3 regions of the Cupriavidus sp. WKF15 genome follow, and region 2 is predicted to be linked to each of the others. Evidence: predicted binding sites of a transcription regulator. Region 2 holds the regulator's gene; each other region holds the start of a gene.
What was found. Region 2 encodes FNR, which switches genes on or off when oxygen is low (the NO sensors DNR and NnrR bind a similar motif). Its sites were predicted from a motif close to TTGATNNNNATCAA; they were not measured.
Positions count from the first base shown of each region.

Region 1 (5,808 bases), on a different replicon from region 2:
TGTACCACTACACCGGCACCGCGCCACAGCATTTCCAGCGCTTTGTGCTGTTCACCAACTACCAGCGCTACGTGGACGAATTCATCGCGCTCGGCCGCTCGCTGATGGCCAGCAGCGACGGCGGCGGCTATGCGCGCTTCGTCGAACCTGGCGACGTGGTGCAGGAGCTTGGCGCCGCCGAGCCCGACGACGCCGCCCGCCCGCGCGCATTGCCGCAGATGCCGGCCTATCATCTGGTGCGGGACGACAAGCTGGGCGTGACGCTGGTCAACATCGGCGTGGGCCCGTCCAATGCCAAGACCATGACCGACCACCTGGCCGTGCTGCGTCCGCACTGCTGGATGATGGTGGGCCATTGCGGCGGCCTGCGGCGCTCGCAGCAGCTTGGCGACTATGTGCTCGCCCACGCCTATGTGCGTGACGACCACGTGCTGGACCACGACTTGCCGCCGTGGGTGCCGGTGCCGCCGATCGCGGAGATCCAGGTGGCGCTGCAGGAGGCGGTGGCGCGCGTGACCGGCCTGTCCGGCGGCGAGATGAAGACGCGCATGCGCACGGGCACGGTGGTGTCGACCGATGATCGCAACTGGGAGCTGAAGTCCAAGGCGCTATATGCGCGCTTCAACCAGTCGCGCGCGATTGCCATCGACATGGAAAGCGCGACCGTGGCAGCCAACGGCTTCCGCCTGCGCGTGCCCTATGGCACCTTGCTGTGCGTCTCGGACAAGCCCCTGCACGGCGAGCTGAAGCTGCGCGGCATGGCCAATGCGTTCTATCGCCAGCGAGTCAGCCAGCATATGACCATCGGGCTGGAGGCGGTTCGCATCCTGCGCGAGAACGGCGTCGAGCAATTGCATTCGCGCAAGCTGCGGAGCTTCGACGAGCCGGCATTCCGTTGAATGACTGGCCGGCCCTGTCCGGCGGACATCGCAGCGATAAACGAAAAAGGCCAGCGCCCGATGCGCTGGCCTTTTTCGTTGGGGCAGGGCCCGCTCAGAACCGGTAGCCCACGCCCATGCTGAACAGCCATGGGTCCAGGTTGACCTTGGAGACATTGACGCCGCCGGCCTTCACGTTGCTGGCCAGCCAGACCTTCTTGACGTCGGCGTTCAGGAACCAGTTCTTGGTCAGCTTGTAGTCCATGCCGATCTGCAGGGCGGGTGCCACGCTCCAGTTGTCGAGCTGCAGCGTATTGCCGGCAATGTCGGCGCCCCAGATGCGCGTGAAGTTCAGGCCCGCGCCCACGTATGGCCGGAAGGTGCCTTCCGGCAGGAAGTGGTACTGCACCAGCAGCGTCGGCGGCAGGTGCTTGAAGGTGCCGATCTTGTTGCCATTGAGGTAGACGTCCTGCTTCTGCGGCACGGTGAGCACCAGTTCCGCGGCGATATTGCGCGTGAAGAAGTAGGTGACGTCGAGTTCGGGGATCCACTTGTTGTTGACCGTGATCGCGTCCGACGGTACGCCCAGCGCGGGAATGGCATCCGACTTGTCGGCCATGTCGAGGTAGGTGGCGCGCAGGCGCACCATCCAGTTGCCCTGGGTCTCGCCATCGGCGGCGATGGCGGGCGTGGAAACGGCGCCGAACATGGCAAGCGCGGCGATAGCGGTGCTGGCGACCCGGGTCCGGAGAGAGATCTTGTTCATGGTCTATTGCTTTGGTCTGGTAAGAAATCGCAGCCAGTTTGGCCGAGCGGCCCCGGCAGGACATTGACCGAAGACAAGCCAGACCCTATCGGCAGTAGGGTCGTCGCAATGGCGCCACAGCGCGGCATGCGCAGTGCGGGCTGGCCCTGGCTGCCCACGATGCGCCTTCTAAATACATGCGGATTTATTCGTGGCGCGGCTGCAGGGCTCGCCTTAACCTTTGCGTCATGCCGCGGTCGCGGCTGGTTCCAGGCATGTCGTGGGCGTCCGCAAGGGCGTCTTTCCGGGTGTGTCCCGTGGGGGCGGGACACACCGGTTTTCTTTCGTCCTTCGCCGGATTGCGGGAATAGAGAAGAGTTGGAGTTTGACGTGCTTGGCGGGCGCCGCTGTTTCGCCGGCGTAGCCGGCGACTTACTCTTTAGCGACAAAAGGGTAAGCAGAAAAGCGCGTCGCCTGGCGGCTGGCCATCAACGATGCGCTCCTTGTTTTCAAGCGGCTTTGGTCTCGCGAAGCTTGGTTGCCCGTTCGGACCTGCTACGCATAGTGATTCAGAACCAGTGCCTGCGATAACCGGCTCTTGTACGATCCCCATGTAGGGCTCGGGTACAGCGTTCCAATAGCGTCAGCGTGGGACGCCTACGGCTGCGCTGCGCGCATGTCCTAGTCGGTCGGCCACCGGCATCAACGTCGCTGGCGCGGCGCTTCTTCCCTTCGCCGTTTCGGTTTTCGGTTCTTCGGTTTTCTCACTGAGCCGCGCGCAGCGCAGCCGTAGGCGTCCCACCGATGGCGCGGTTAGGAGGGGCCACCAAGTAATCCGGGTTCGCTCATCTGACGCGTCTATCCTGATCATCTACGCGGCAGGCAGTCTGGCTATGCCCTGTACCGTCTTCACCACCTCAGGCCGTTCGTCGACCACGAAGACGCGATTTTGCCTACTCTTGCCGCTCGGGCAAAAGTAGGTCGCCGGCTACGCCGGCGAAACAGCAGCGCCTGCCAAGCACGACAACCCCATCATTACCCATTCCCCACAATCCGGCGAAGAACTTTTTTTTCCGGTCTCGTGCTGCGCCCCCATCGAGCCCGGTGGCGATGCACCTCGTTCCTCACCAAGCCCATTGTCCTGATCGACACCGTTGCCAGCCATGGCTCCGGGAATGTCCTCTGAGCCGAAGGAACGGGATGGTTGTCGCTCCCTGTGACCCTCAATCGCGCAGAACGCGTCCCCTGCGGGCGCAGCTCTAGGCCAAAGGATGAAGGTTCGCCATATATGTACGGCGGCGCTCAATCGTCTGGCCGGTACAGCGCCGTCGCCGTTGCGCATAGGCTGGTAGCTCGGGAAAAACAGCACATGACAATGAAGGAATCATCATGAAGTCTGGAACCTGGCTTAGCGGGCTCGTATGCGCGGCGGCGGCATTCCTCGTAGCGGCGTGCGGGGGAGGGGGCGGAGGGGGCTCGGGCGGTGCGACGCCAGCGGCGGCGCCTGCCGTCAACTACGCGGCAAAACTGAACATTACCTCGGCCGAGGTTGGCGTTGGCCGTACGGTGACCGTCAGCGCGGTGGCCGTCGACAGCAATGGCAACGACGTGACAGCCTCGACCAGCTTCGCCTGGACTTCAGTCGATACCGCCGTGGCCTCCGTCGTGGGCAGCACGGCTACGGTCGGCAACGCTGTGGTCACCGGCGTCAATCCCGGTACGACCAGCGTGCAGGTGGTGGCCACGGTCAGGGCCGCGGACAATTCCACGGTGCAACTGCCGGTGCAGTCCGCGACCATTACCGTGGTCCCGGCCTCGGCCACGACCTATAGCCTGTCGGTCCCGAACACCTCGTTATCGATGACCGACGGCCAGACGCTGCCGGTCAAGGTAGCGCTGGTCGACAACAACGGCAACGACGCATCGGCAAGCGGCAGCGGCTGGACCTGGTCCAGCAGCGGCACCGCGGTACAGGTCACGCCGAACCTGAACAGCGCGACGCTCAAGGCCAGCAACAGCTCCACGACTGCGGCCGCCACGGCCAGCGTGTCGGTGTCGGTGACGGCCCCGGATGGCCGTCTGCTCGGCGGCGTGATCTTCGTCACCGTGCAGAAGAATGGCACCGCGACGTACCGGGTGGTCACCTCGCAGTACGGCGAGCCGGTCAATGCGCTGCAAGTGCTCAGCACCTATCCGGCCAGGTTCAGCGCGCGCGTGCTGCGCAACGACGACCAGGACGTGACCGCGGACTTCGACGGTACCTGGACATACGTGCCGACGTCGTCGAGCCTGTCGGCTGCGCAAGACGCGGGTACGCATGACGTGACGGTCAGCACCAGCCTCGCCAAGGGTGTCGGTCCGGTGCAGGGCACGCTCACGGTGACGGCGGTCAGCACCAGGTTGGCGGCAAGGCCCACGGCCAGCCTGAGCGTGGTGGAGAACCCCGAATGGGCGCTGATGCCTGATGTCCAGCAGCCGCTTACGCTGCTGATGATGATCCCCACGCCCATCCCGGTCACCGTCGGCCTCAAGCACTTCGGCGACGACCAGCCTTCGAGCGCCTGCGCCGGCTGGACCTGGATCCCCGCCGGACCGGTCACGTTGTCGCCCGGCACCGCTGACAACCAGAAGGTCGTGTCACCGACGGCCACCGGCGACTTCACGCTGACCGTCAGTTGCACCAAGGTCTCGGACGGCAAGCTGATGACTGCGAAGCTGGTCGGTACCGTCAAGTAGCGAGAACGCGGGCTTGTCGTCCCGCGGCCCGGAACGCCCTCCGCAGGAGGGCGTTCTGCGCTTCCGGCGTAACGGAGGGAGTGGCGTGGATGCCAAGCGTACCCGTTTCTGCGTGCTTGCCAGGCAGCCGTCCCGGCGCCTTTTCGTTGGCATCGCCACGTGCGCTTCTATGTGCCTGCGGAACGCGAGAACATGCAGGCTTGGCCCGCCGCAGGGTGGCAAGCGTACCCATTTCTGCGTGCAGGGGCGCAATGGATCCAGCCCGCTTATGACGCGCGCAATATGGGTCTATGGGGGTACATGCACGAGGTGCAGAGGGCGGTCGCGGACGCGACCAAAGGGTACGAGCGTACCCGTTTCTGCGTGGAGATCCGAAGTGGGAAAGCAGGCGGCAGAGCGCCCGAATCAGCGCTTGCGCACCAGCCGGATGACCTGCTCGGCGGGTTTGTCCGGCGTACCCTGGGGGCTTGCGGTGTTGGAGGCGCACGTATTGCAGCCGCCGTCATCGCAGCCGCTGGCGCAGCCGGCCGCGGCCTGCGGGGCCAGCCGGCGCACCAGGCCCGCGCGCCAGCCGGTGGCGGACGCGCCGCCAAGATACGCGGCCAGCACGGCCTTGATGCGTTCGCGCGTGCGCGGCGCGTAGCGGGCCGCCACCGACACCGCGCATGCCAGCACGATCAGCGGGACCAGCAGGGATTCGACGGCGTGGTAGAGGCTCATGGCGTCAGCTGAACAGCAGGGCGACGCGGTAGGTAATGAACGCGGCCAGGTATCCCAGGCCGGCCAGGTAGGCCGCCGAAGCCGCCATCACCTTCCACGAGTTGGTCTCGCGGCGGATCACCGCCAGCGTGGAAATGCATTGCGGCGCGAACACGTACCAGGCCAGCAGCGCCAGCGCCGTCGCCAGCGACCACTGCTGGGCGATCATCGGGGCAAGCTGCGCCGTCACTGCGTCTTCGCTGCCGGACAGTGCGTAAACCGTCGCCAGCGCGCCCACGGCCACCTCGCGCGCGGCAAGGCCCGGCACCAGCGCAATGCAGATCTGCCAGTTGAAGCCCACCGGCGCGAAGACATGCTCCAGCGCCTTGCCGATCATGCCCGCAAAGCTGTAGTCGATGGCGGGGCCCGTCGCGCCTGCCGGCGGAGCCGGGAACGTGGCAAGGAACCACAGCAGCACGGTCAGCGCCAGGATCACCCTGCCGACGCGTGCCAGGAAGATACGGGCACGTTCCCACAGCCCCAGTGCCACGTCGCGCGGGTTGGGAATGCGGTACGACGGCAGCTCCATCAGCAGCGGATGGTCGGTGCGATCGTGGCGGAAATACTTGAGCGCGTAGGCCACCGCCAGCGCGCTCACAATGCCTGCGACATAGAGTGCGAACAGCACCAGCCCCTGCAGATTGAACAGGCCCATTACCGTGCGTTGCGGGATGAATGCGCCAATCAGCA
Region 1 covers NZ_CP119573.1:801,483-807,290, forward strand. Annotated here, with positions in the region: gene CupriaWKF_RS20985 (AMP nucleosidase) at 1-899, shown strand, start outside; gene CupriaWKF_RS20990 (OmpW family outer membrane protein) at 994-1,644, opposite strand; gene CupriaWKF_RS20995 (hypothetical protein) at 3,013-4,359, shown strand; gene CupriaWKF_RS21000 (DUF6587 family protein) at 4,765-5,079, opposite strand; gene feoB (ferrous iron transport protein B) at 5,084-5,808, opposite strand, start outside.
Region 1: CupriaWKF_RS20990 (OmpW family outer membrane protein) is a predicted target of FNR. The motif match lies at 1,708-1,721, and genes of this name have one in related genera.

Region 2 (5,808 bases):
CGTCCGCATCGGATCGGGCTGGCCGCGGCCCGCGCCGCCCTTGTCGACACGCGGCAGACCGTCCATGCCCGTATGCATCGGCATGCCCGCGATCGCCGCCTCGGTGCGCTGCTTGCGACCCCCGACCTTTGTCGCGCCCTTGCCACCCTGCTCGACCTTAGTGGGTAGCTTCAGGCCGATGGCAGTCATCATCGCCTTGACTTCCGTTGCCTCCAGCTCCTGCCAACGGCCGCGCTTCAACCCGCGCGGCAGCAGAAACTGCCCGTAGCGCGTGCGGATCAGGCGCGACACAGTCAGGCCGACCGCCTCGAACATGCGGCGCACCTCGCGGTTACGACCCTCGGTCAGCGCTACGTGATACCACTGGTTGACACCTTCGCCACCGCCATCCGCAATGCGCAGGAAGTTGGCTTCGCCGTCATCGAGTTTGATGCCATGCAGCAGGCGCTGGCGGTCAGCCTCAGCCAGTTCGCCCAGCGTACGCACCGCATACTCGCGCTCCACGCCATAGCGCGGATGCATGAAGCGGTTGGCAATATCCCCCGAAGTCGTAAAAATCAGCAGACCTTCCGTATTGAAATCCAGACGACCCACCGCGACCCATTTGCCGGTCTTCATGCGCGGCAGGCTGTCGAACACGGTCGGACGGCCTTCGGGGTCTGACTGGCTGACGATCTCGCCGGCTGGCTTGTGATACAGCAGCACGCGCGGCGGCTTGGAAGAAACCTTGCGATGGATCAGCTTGCCATTCACACGGACCTGGTCGGCTGGCAGGATCCGCTGGCCGATGTGCGCGGGCAATCCATTGACGGAAACACGGCCCTGCAGGATCAGCTCTTCCATTTCCCGGCGCGAGCCCAGGCCGCCTTCGGCCAGGACCTTGTGCAACTTCGGCGCATCGTCGTCCGCGGACAACTCACGCACCGGCTTTGCCTTGGTGCGCGGGATGACAGTGTCTTCCTGGTCGTACTGGTCCGAGATCACAAACCGGAACAGGTCTTCGCTGGTCGCACTGGTTTTGTCGGCGCCGGCATGTCCCTTCCGTTGAGGCTGGCCGCCCTTGCGCTGGCCATGCTGTCGACCTGCGGACTGGACGTCGCCTTCCGGCACAGCCCTGGCGGTACGCTGCCCCTGCGGCTTGCGCCTGCGGCCCGCCGGCTCCGCCTTCTCACCGCGATCCGGTCCCGCTTGACCGCTTTCTCGCTCAGCCGCGCCCTCTGCCTTGACCGGCTTGCGCTTGCCGCGACCGCGCGGGGCGGCACGCCCACCTGGCTCGCCAGCCGCCTTGCTCTCGCCCGCCCCGCCCGGAGCGCCAGACTCGGCACCCTCGGTACGATTGGCGTCTCGATCCTGGCCCGCCTGCCGGCGCGAAGCCACCAGGTTGCGCAAGCCGCGCCTCAGGCCCTTCCTGCGCGGCGCCGTATCGGTGCCTGACCCGGAGTCTGCTGCGCCATCGGCAGCCGGCGTCCCGGTTGCCCGGGTGTCATGTTCAACGGAATCAGACAAAGTATTCACTATCGGATGTTGCATATTGTTCAGTTGGGCACGCGCTCGTCGTGCTCGCTCGCGTGCGGCGGCGCAGCGTCGTCGCCGGAAGAATTACCGCCGTCCTGCTTGTCCGGCGCGCTCTCGACATGGAAGCCATTTGCCTCGGTCACGGCCGACGCGAGATCCGCCACTTGCATGGCATCGGCGCAGGCCTGCTCGACAACCCCAGCTCCGTCTGCCGGCTCGTCGCCAGCCACCAAAGCGGATTCAGCTACACCAACGGCTGCGCCGGCCGGCGAAGCCACCTCTGGCTCAGGGAAGGCCTCTTCGTCGCCGGCCGCCGGCCGCGCCGTTGCCATCTCTTCAAAATCAATCGCCTGCTGGTCCAGCAGCGCCGCCTGCGCCTGCGCCTGGGCGTCCTCGAGAGGCGGCAGCTCATCCAGCGTACGCAGCCCAAGGTCATCGAGGAATGCCTTGGTGGTCGCATAGAGCGCTGGCCGGCCTGGCACATCGCGGTGACCGATGACCTCGATCCAGCCGCGGTCTTCCAGCTTCTTGACCACCTCCGTGCTGACCGTCACGCCGCGAATCTCCTCGATGTCGCCGCGCGTCACCGGCTGCCGGTACGCAATGATCGCCAGCGTCTCCATGACCGCTCGGGAATACTTGGGCGGCTTCTCGGGATTAAGGCGATCCAGGTATTCCCGCATCTCCGGTCGGCTCTGGAAACGCCAGCCGCTGGCCAACGCCACCAACTCGACCCCACGCTGGCGCCAGTCCTGGCGCAATTCATCAAGCAGGGCCCGAATCGTGTCAGCGCCGACATCATCGGCAAACAGCCGACGCAGGTCGCTCACGCGCAGGGGCTCCTGCGCACAGATCAGCGCAGTCTCGAGGACGATTTTCGCCTCTTGGGTATTCATGTTGGGTGTGCAGCCTGTCTTTGCACCTGCTCCCGGACGAACCCGGAGCCCTGGACATTGTGGATTCAGCGGTGCGATTGCCACCGCCATCTCGTCGCGCAGCAAACCCGAAAGCTCTTCGCCTCGAGGCCGTGCATCTTCTGTTGCATCGATTTGCCGGGTGTGTTCCGGCAGGAGATTGCCCGGTCACCGGCAAGTACCAGTGCACGAACCTCTTGCACGCGCCCATATGGGCAGACATGGCCTCCGGCTAAAGTCCGCCTCGGCCGCAAGAAAAACGGATATCGGAAGCAGGGCCAGCAATGACTGCACCACGGCCGCAAAGCCAGCCGGACTTTTGAACAGATATTGTGAACCGGATGGACTGCGGAAAGGTTCGGTGCCGAATTGTCGGCGCTTTGCCCGAAACCCTGGGCGCGCCCCCTTTTTGGAAGGGCTGCCGGGCGCCGCTCGGAACCACGCCGCGCGATACCGCAATGGAGATGATTGTATGGCATTCCAGCCCACACCTGCAACCACCGCGCGGCGCCAGAGCGTATGGAGTGGTTTCAGAACACCAGGCAGAACCCATGCTCTGCCAGGGAATGTGGCAACAACACCGCTCGGCCGATTCCCAATGCACCGAATGCCATGACGGCCAAGCCGGCCCCGACCCTTACCCAGCTCCGTCGCGACCAGGCGCGCAAAAGCCCCGAAAAGCTCGACAGCGCCAGCAGATTAGGCAACGTACCGAGGCCAAAGGCGCCCATCACCAGCGCCCCCGAGGGCGCATTTCCGGCCAGCAAAGCAAGGGCCAGGGCCCCATAAACCATGCCGCAGGGCACCAAACCCCAAGCCAGTCCCATCCCATAGCGGCGTGCCAGGCCGCCCCGCCGAGCCTTGGCTTCCGTCGTCTTTCTGCCCAATCGAGCCATGCCGGCGGCACTGGCGCTAACCGCACGCGCCGCGAGGCGCTCCAGCCACACGATGGTAAAGGCCTCGCCGCGTATCAAGCGCCAGCCAGACAGTAGCAGCAAGGCGCTGCCGACTCCGAACAGCCAGCGCTGGACGGGCAGATAGTCCTGACGCCAGGCCGTCGCCCCCAAGGCGCCCAGCAGCGCACCAAGCAGCATGTAAGTGGAAATACGCCCGACATGCATGACAAGGAGCTCCACGAGCCAGTCCTGTGGGCGCCGCACAACGGCAACGGGTACGCCGGCGGCGCGTTGCTCGACAGCCAGCGCTACGCCACCACACATGGCAGCGCAGTGGAAGCCCCCTAGCAAGGCGAGCATGAAAACACTGAGTAGCACACCAAAAGTCAACTGCAACTCCCTACCGCATCACATCGCGCGTTAAAATGCACGTATTGCGCCCTCGCCGCTCCAATACTGCAGGTTCCAATTGCTAACATCCATCCCCGTCACCGAGATGTCGCCCCGTTGCTCCACTTGCGGCATGGGGCAATTGTGCCTGCCGGTGGGCATGAGCCAGCAGGACCTGCAGAAGATGGACACCCTGGTGCAGGAACGTGTCCGTGTCCACAAGGGCGAAACTCTTTACCGCATGGGCGATCCGCTGACTGCGGTCTATGCCATTCGCTTCGGCACCCTGAAGACGCATGTCACCACGGAAGACGGCCGCTCGCAAATCACCGGTTTCCACTTGCCAGGCGAAGTGGTTGGCCTCGACGGCCTGGGAGAGATGCAGCACGCCTCGGATGCCACCGCCCTCGAAGACACGGAGGTATGCGTCGTTCGCCTGGCCGATCTCCAGTCGCTGTCCATCGACCTGCCATCGTTGCAGCAGCAGTTCCTGCGCCTGATGGGCAAGGAAATCTCGCATGACCAGCTCATGCTCGTCACGCTTGGCTCCATGCGCGCCGAGGAGCGGCTTGCCGCGTTCCTCATCAACCTGTCCGAGCGCTTGTCCGCCCGCGGGTATTCGTCGACCGAGTTCGTCATGCGCATGAGCCGGGAAGAAATCGGCAGCTACCTGGGTCTGAAGCTCGAAACGGTCAGCCGTCTGTTCTCACGATTTGCCGAGGCCGGCTTGATCCAGATCCGTCAACGTCACGTCAAGCTAGTCGACATGGCGGGCATCAAGCAAGTCTACAGCCGCTCCTGCTGAGGCCATCTGACCGCCTCGCGTGGCAAGGCGGTCAATTCCTGCCGCTTCTTACTCCAGCTCGTCCGTTTCGCTGAGCTTTGTCGGCATGGTGTACAGCGTCAGTCCGCTGGACAATGCGCAGAATATCCAGGCCAGCAGGAAACCGATCGTATAGACCGCCTCGCGCGAGGCCTCGATCGGCTGACCGAAGAAATTCAGGTCGCCAGGGTCCACCACGGAAAACACAGTTGCCGTGGCAACCCCGGCCATCAGGAACGCCGGCCACAGTACCCACATCAGCCAGCGCAGCCTCATGGCTGCCTCGCTTGCGGTGCCTTGGCACTGCCCGAGGCACCTGCCACCTTCTCGACAACCAGGCCATGCCGGGCCACACCATCGACCACTGGCCGGTCAGGATGAGTGGAAGCCAGCCAGATAGTCACGCCGCAAGCCACCATGGCCAGCAACGGACCACTCATCAGCAGCCACGGCCACGGCTCTTTCCACCACGGATTGCTTTCTTGCATCGCCTTGCCCCCTTCGTCAACGCCTCATCGAGGCGCTCGCGGTTTGGTACGGCACAGCGCCGACGCGCCGTGCCGCCCTTAGCATCACAAATTGCGTGGCACGATGAAACTGGTAGATTGCCTGATTTGCGCACTACCTTGCCCCGCACCTTCGCTGGTCACTGTCACGCTGATCTTGTGCGTACCTTGCGCGGCATCGTCGATCGGCACGCGAATCCGGATCGGCACCAGCCTGTTCGATGTCGGCGCCAGAGCCTGCGCGTCCGGATCGTACTCGACGGTCATGTTCTTCAGTTCGTCGCTCTCGGCCTTCACGCTGATGCGCATGGGCGCCTCGGTGGTATTGATGAGTTGCAGTCGATAGACGTTTTCGATCCAGCGCCCGTCCACCTCACGCCCAAGCGCCCCGCGGTCACGGATGATGTCCACTTTCAATGGCGTGCGCAGCGCAAGCGAAGCCACGAAACCTGCAACCATCACCAGCCAGATAATCGAGTAGATGATGGTCCGCGGCCGCACCAGCCGCTTGCGCGCCGCAGCGGCCGACAGCGCCTTGCGCATGGCATTCTCGGACGTATAGCGGATCAGCCCGCGCGGGTAGTCCATCTTGTCCATGACCTGGTTGCATGCATCGATGCAGGCACCGCAACCGATGCACTCGTATTGCAACCCGTCACGGATATCGATGCCGGTCGGGCACACCTGCACGCAGATGCTGCAGTTGACGCAGTCACCTAGCCCGGCCTGGTGATGATCCACCTTGCGCGACCGGCTGCCGCGCG
Region 2 covers NZ_CP119572.1:1,343,810-1,349,617, reverse strand. Annotated here, with positions in the region: gene rluB (23S rRNA pseudouridine(2605) synthase RluB) at 1-1,530, opposite strand, end outside; gene scpB (SMC-Scp complex subunit ScpB) at 1,536-2,411, opposite strand; gene CupriaWKF_RS06405 (sulfite exporter TauE/SafE family protein) at 2,960-3,715, opposite strand; gene fnr (fumarate/nitrate reduction transcriptional regulator Fnr) at 3,795-4,520, shown strand; gene CupriaWKF_RS06395 (hypothetical protein) at 4,569-4,814, opposite strand; gene CupriaWKF_RS06390 (FixH family protein) at 4,811-5,026, opposite strand; gene ccoG (cytochrome c oxidase accessory protein CcoG) at 5,111-5,808, opposite strand, start outside.

Region 3 (5,808 bases), 430 kb from region 2:
GCGTCGCCCTTGCGCGGCGCGTCGGGATAGCCGTAGGCCGCAATCACCACGCCCAGCGCGGTGCGGCGGTCCCAGTCCAGTTCGACTTCGTCGAGCTTGCCCGACACGGCCGCGTCCATCACGTCGACCAGGTCGGTCTTCAGGCGCGCCATGATCGGCTGGGTTTCCGGGTCGCCCATGCGGCAGTTGAATTCCAGCGTCTTCGGGTTGCCGTCCTTGTCGATCATCAGGCCGGCGTACAGGAAGCCCGTGTACGGAATGCCGTCCTTTTCCATGCCGCGCACGGTCGGCAGGATGATCTCGCGCAGCGCGCGCGCATGCAGCGCGGGCGTGACCACCGGCGCGGGCGAATAGGCGCCCATGCCGCCGGTGTTGGGGCCGGCGTCGGCGTCCAGCAGGCGCTTGTGGTCCTGGCTGGTGGCCAGCGCCAGCACGTTCTTGCCGTCGACCAGCACGATGAAGCTGGCCTCCTCGCCGTCGAGGAATTCCTCGACCACCACGCGCGCGCCGGCGTCGCCGAGCTTGTTGTCGGCCAGCATCATGTCGACCGCGGCATGGGCCTCTTCCAGGCTCATGGCGACGACCACGCCCTTGCCGGCCGCCAGGCCGTCAGCCTTGATCACGATCGGCGCGCCCTGCGCGTCGATGTAGGCGTGGGCCTGGGCGGCATCGGAGAAGGTCTGGTAAGCCGCCGTCGGAATACCGTGGCGGTGCATGAAGGCCTTGGCGAAGTCCTTCGACGACTCGAGCTGCGCGGCGGCCTGGGTCGGGCCGAAGATGCGCAGGCCCTTGGCGCGGAACACGTCCACGATGCCGGCGGCCAGCGGCGCCTCGGGGCCGACAACGGTGAAAGCCACGCCTTCGCGCTCGGCAAAGGCAGCCAGCACTTCCGGATCCGTCAGCGGAACATTCTGCAGGCGCTTGTCGAGCGCGGTCCCGCCATTGCCTGGTGCCACGTACACCACCTGCAACTTGGGGGATTGGGCCAATTTCCAGGCCAGCGCGTGTTCACGTCCACCCGAGCCGACAACCAATACTTTCATGATCCACTGCCAGAAAAGAAACGCATGCAAAAAGGCGGCAGCCTGTTCGTGCTGCCGCCGGAGGGGCTATTCAGTCTAGTTACTCTTCGATGACTGCGTTGGTGAAGACTTCCTGCACGTCGTCCAGGTTTTCCAGGGCGTCCAGCAGCTTCTGCATCTTCACCGCGTCGTCGCCCGAGAAATCGACTTCGTTCTGCGGCTTCATCACCACGTCGGCCACTTCGGCCTTGAAGCCGGCGGCTTCCAGAGCCGCCTTGACCGCGGAAAAATCGTTCGGCGGGCAGGTGACTTCGATCGAGCCGTCTTCATTGGTGACGACGTCGTCGGCGCCGGCTTCCAGCGCGGCGTCCATCAGCTTGTCTTCCGGCGTGCCCGGCGCGAACAGGAACTGGCCGCAATGCGTGAACATGAAGGCCACCGAGCCTTCGGTGCCCATGTTGCCGCCGTGCTTGGAGAACGCGTGGCGCACTTCGGCCACGGTGCGGGTGCGGTTGTCGGTCAGGCAGTCGACGATGATCGCGGCGCCGCTCAGGCCGTAGCCTTCGTAGCGGATTTCCTCGTAGTTCACGCCTTCCAGGCCACCCACGCCGCGCTGGATCGCGCGCTGGATGTTGTCCTTGGGCATGTTGGCGTCCATCGCCTTGTCCATGGACAGGCGCAGGCGCGGGTTGGAGTCGGGATCGCCGCCGCCGAGCTTGGCGGCAACGGTGATTTCCTTGATCAGGCGGGTCCAGATCTTGCCGCGCTTGGCGTCAGCGGCGGCTTTCTTATGTTTGATATTGGCCCATTTCGAGTGACCGGCCATGATTCTCTCCGAAGCGGAAAACGTGAGGTTGTGCGGGAAGGCTGCAGCTTGCGCGCGCCGGGTACTGCCGGGTCATCGCCGGGTACTGCCGGGTATAAAACGGGCGCGCCGGGTGACGGGTAGGCCCGGCTGCTGGCTATAATCAGCCGATGATTTTATCACGCGGCCCCGCCTGCGCCGCGCCTGTGGCCAGCCGCCACGCTTCCCGATCCTAGACACCATGGCCGAACCTATCCTGATCGCCAAGAACGCCGAGCACGAACTGGCCCTGCTGCCGCAAATGGGCAACCGGCACGGACTGATTACCGGCGCCACCGGCACCGGCAAGACCGTGACGCTCCAGACGCTGGCGCAAGGCTTTTCCCGGCTCGGCGTGCCGGTCTTCATGGCTGACGTCAAAGGTGACCTGACCGGCATTTCCCAGCCTGGCCAGCCTGCGGAGAAGCTCAAGGCCCGCCTGGCGGAACTGAGCCTGCCCGAGCCGGCATGGGGCGGCTGCCCGACCACGCTTTGGGACGTGTTCGGCGAGAAGGGCCATCCGGTGCGTGCCACCATTTCGCACATGGGCCCGCTGCTGCTGTCGCGCATGCTGGAGCTGAACGACACCCAGCAGGGCGTGCTCAACCTGGTGTTCCGCATTGCCGACGCCAATGGCCTGCTGCTGCTCGACGCCAAGGACCTGCGCGCGATGCTCCAGTACGTGGGCGACAACGCGGCCCGGTTCACCACCGAATACGGCAATATCTCCGCCGCCTCGATCGGCGCGATCCAGCGCGGCCTGGTGGCGCTGGAATCGCAGGGTGCGGACCTGTTCTTCGGCGAGCCCATGCTGAACCTGGAAGACTTCATCCAGACCGACAAGGGCCAGGGCGTGGTCAACATTCTGGCGGCGGACAAGCTGATGAACTCGCCCAAGCTCTACGCCACATTCCTGCTGTGGATGCTGTCCGAGCTGTTCGAGAAGCTGCCCGAGGCCGGCGACCTCGACAAGCCCAAGCTGGTCTTCTTCTTCGACGAGGCGCACCTGCTGTTCAACGACGCGCCCGAGGCGCTGCTCGACAAGATCGAGCAGGTCGTGCGGCTGGTGCGCTCGAAGGGCGTCGGTGTGTACTTCGTCACGCAGAATCCGGGCGATATCCCCGATACCGTACTGGGCCAGCTCGGCAACCGTGTGCAGCACGCGCTGCGCGCGTTCACGCCGCGCGACCAGAAGGCGGTCAAGGTGGCGGCTACGACCATGCGCGCGAACCCGAAGCTCGACCTGGAAACCGTCATTGGCGAACTGGGCGTGGGCGAGGCGCTGGTGTCGCTGCTCGACGCCAAGGGCACGCCGGGCGTGACCGAGCGCGCATGGGTGCTGGCGCCGGGCAGCCGGATCGGCCCGATTACCGACGACGAGCGCAAGCAGCTGATTGCGACATCGCTGGTGGCGGGTACGTACGAAAAGGCGATCGACCGCGAATCGGCCTACGAGAAGCTGCGCGGCAGCGTGGCGCCGGCGGCGAACGGTGGCGGCGCCACGGCGCAGAAGCCGTCGGCCGGCGCGCCAGCCGAAGCGGGCGGATGGCTGGGCACCGCCGGCGAGATCTTCGGCACGCTGACCAAGGGTACCGGCAAGAGCGGCCGCGGCGACTCGATTTTGGAGTCGATGGCCAAGTCGGCCGCGCGTACCGTCGGCTCCCAGGTCGGCCGCGAACTGATCCGCGGCGTGCTGGGCAGCCTGCTGGGCGGTGGCAAGAAGAAGTAAGCGCCGCTCAGTCCGAGCCGTTCTGCGACGCGGGCCGGCTTCCCGCGGCGGCCTTGGCGGCTGCCGCGTCTTCGCGCATCTTGCGGCTGAACATCCGCGCGAAGAACCACGCCATGCCGATGATAAAGACGATGACCGCGAGGCTCATCAGCCCGGTGCCGGTCGTGAACAGGATCTTGAAGGCTTCCATGCGGATCTCCCAGTGAGATATCGACGTGTTGCAGCACAAGCTGTGCGACGTCGAGTGTAGGGAGGCGCGCTTGCGGGGTCGTTGAGTAGGATCAAGCCCTCGCCAGCCAAGAAAGTCGGGGGCCAGCCCACGCCGGCCCGCCGCGGCGTCAGTTCTTGGTGCCGAACAGGCGGTCGCCCGCGTCGCCGAGGCCCGGCACGATGTACGCGTGGTCGTCCAGATGGCTGTCGAGCGACGCCACGTACAGCTTCACGTTCGGGTGGGCCTTGTGGAACACCTCAACGCCCTCGGGCGCCGCCACCAGCGCGACGAAAGTGATGGCCTCGTCCTTCACGCCGCGGCGCTTCAGCACATCCACGGCATGCGCCGCCGAGTAACCGGTGGCAACCATCGGATCGCACAGGATGAAACTGCGGTCTTCCACGTCCGGCAGGCGCACCAGGTATTCCACCGGACGGTGCTGCTCGTCGCGGTACACGCCGATATGCCCGATCCGCGCCGACGGGATCAGCTCCACCAGCCCATCGCTCATGCCGACACCGGCGCGCAGCACCGGCACGATGGTCAGCTTCTTGCCCGCGATCACCGGCGCGTCCAGCGGCACCAGCGGCGTTTCGATATGCCGCGTGGTGAGCGGCAGGTGGCGCGTGATCTCGTAGCCCATCAGCAGCGTGATCTCGCGCAGCAGCTCGCGGAAGGTGCGCGTGGACGTGTCCCGGTCGCGCATATGCGAGAGCTTGTGCTGGATCAGCGGGTGGTCGAGGATGTACAGGCTGGGGAAACGCGGATCTTGTTTCATGGCGGGCGGCGAAGGCTCGGCGGGAGAGGGGTGAAGCGGGCGGCCCCGGTCTTGTGGATCGGGGCGCCGCGCCGTTGTAGCGGGATTGTAATGGAAGCGGGCCGCCGCGCGGCTGCGGCGGATCCTGCCTGTCGCTACGTTTCCGGACCTGCCGTGCCGGCAGGCCGCGCGTCAGTCGAGCGCCCGGTTCTTCGACTCGATATCGACCATGTAGATCGCGAGCGCCGCCACGGCCAGGAACGATGAGAGCAGCACCAGGGCCAGCGTGAAATGCGTGGTCATGACCGGGGCAACGATGGCCGGCGCGAACAGGCCGCCGAAGCGGGCCATGGCGCCCGCCGTACCCATCCCGCTCGCGCGCAGGTCGGTCGGATACACCTCCGGCGTGAAGGCGTAGAGCGCGCCCCAGGTGCCGAGCAGCGAGAAGCTCATCAGCAGGGTGGAGCCGACCACCAGCGCGGGAGACTGGCCCAGGCTGTAGAGCATGCAGCCCGCGGCGCTGAGCAGCAAGAAGCCGATCAGCGTCGGCTTGCGGCCCCAGCGCTCGACGCCATGCGCGGCAAGCGCGAAGCCCGGCAGCTGCACCAGCGCGAGCAGGATCAGGAAGACCTGGCCGCGCATGAAGCCGAAGCCCTGGCCGGCCAGCTTCACCGGCAGGTAGACGAAGACGCCGTAGTAGGCGATCGAGATCAGCGCCCACGCCACCAGCAGGCTGATGCTGCGGCGACGGAAGCCGGTCGCGAACAGCGCCAGCACCGACTTGCGCTCCATCTTCTGCGGCTCGAGCGCGCCGATTTCAACCGAAACGCGATTGGCGGCCGCTACACGCTGCAGCACCGCGCGTGCCTCGGCCGAGCGTCCCGACTTGTTCAGGTAAAGCGGCGACTCGGGCACGAAGAAGCGGCAGACCACGCCGACCAGCGCAGGGATGCCGGTGACCAGGAAGATCAGGCGCCAGGCTGCATCGCCGTGCGAAACGGCGATCAGCGCCAGCACCGCCAGCAGGATCGTGCCGACGGCCCAGAACGATTCCAGCAGGACCAGCCAGCGGCCGCGACGGTCCGAGGGCAGGAACTCGGCCATCATGGTGTAGTCGACGGGCAGGGTGCCGCCGACGCCGATGCCGGTCAGGAAACGCAGCACCAGCAGCCACTGGAAATCCGGCGCGAACGACGACGCGACACCGCAGATGGCGTCGATGACCACCGCCATCATCAGCACGGG
Region 3 covers NZ_CP119572.1:914,039-919,846, forward strand. Annotated here, with positions in the region: gene purD (phosphoribosylamine--glycine ligase) at 1-1,043, opposite strand, end outside; gene CupriaWKF_RS04355 (YebC/PmpR family DNA-binding transcriptional regulator) at 1,123-1,848, opposite strand; gene CupriaWKF_RS04360 (helicase HerA-like C-terminal domain-containing protein) at 2,069-3,595, shown strand; gene CupriaWKF_RS04365 (DUF3149 domain-containing protein) at 3,603-3,785, opposite strand; gene upp (uracil phosphoribosyltransferase) at 3,934-4,584, opposite strand; gene CupriaWKF_RS04375 (MFS transporter) at 4,756-5,808, opposite strand, start outside.
Region 3: CupriaWKF_RS04365 (DUF3149 domain-containing protein) is a predicted target of FNR. The motif match lies at 3,867-3,880, and genes of this name have one in related genera.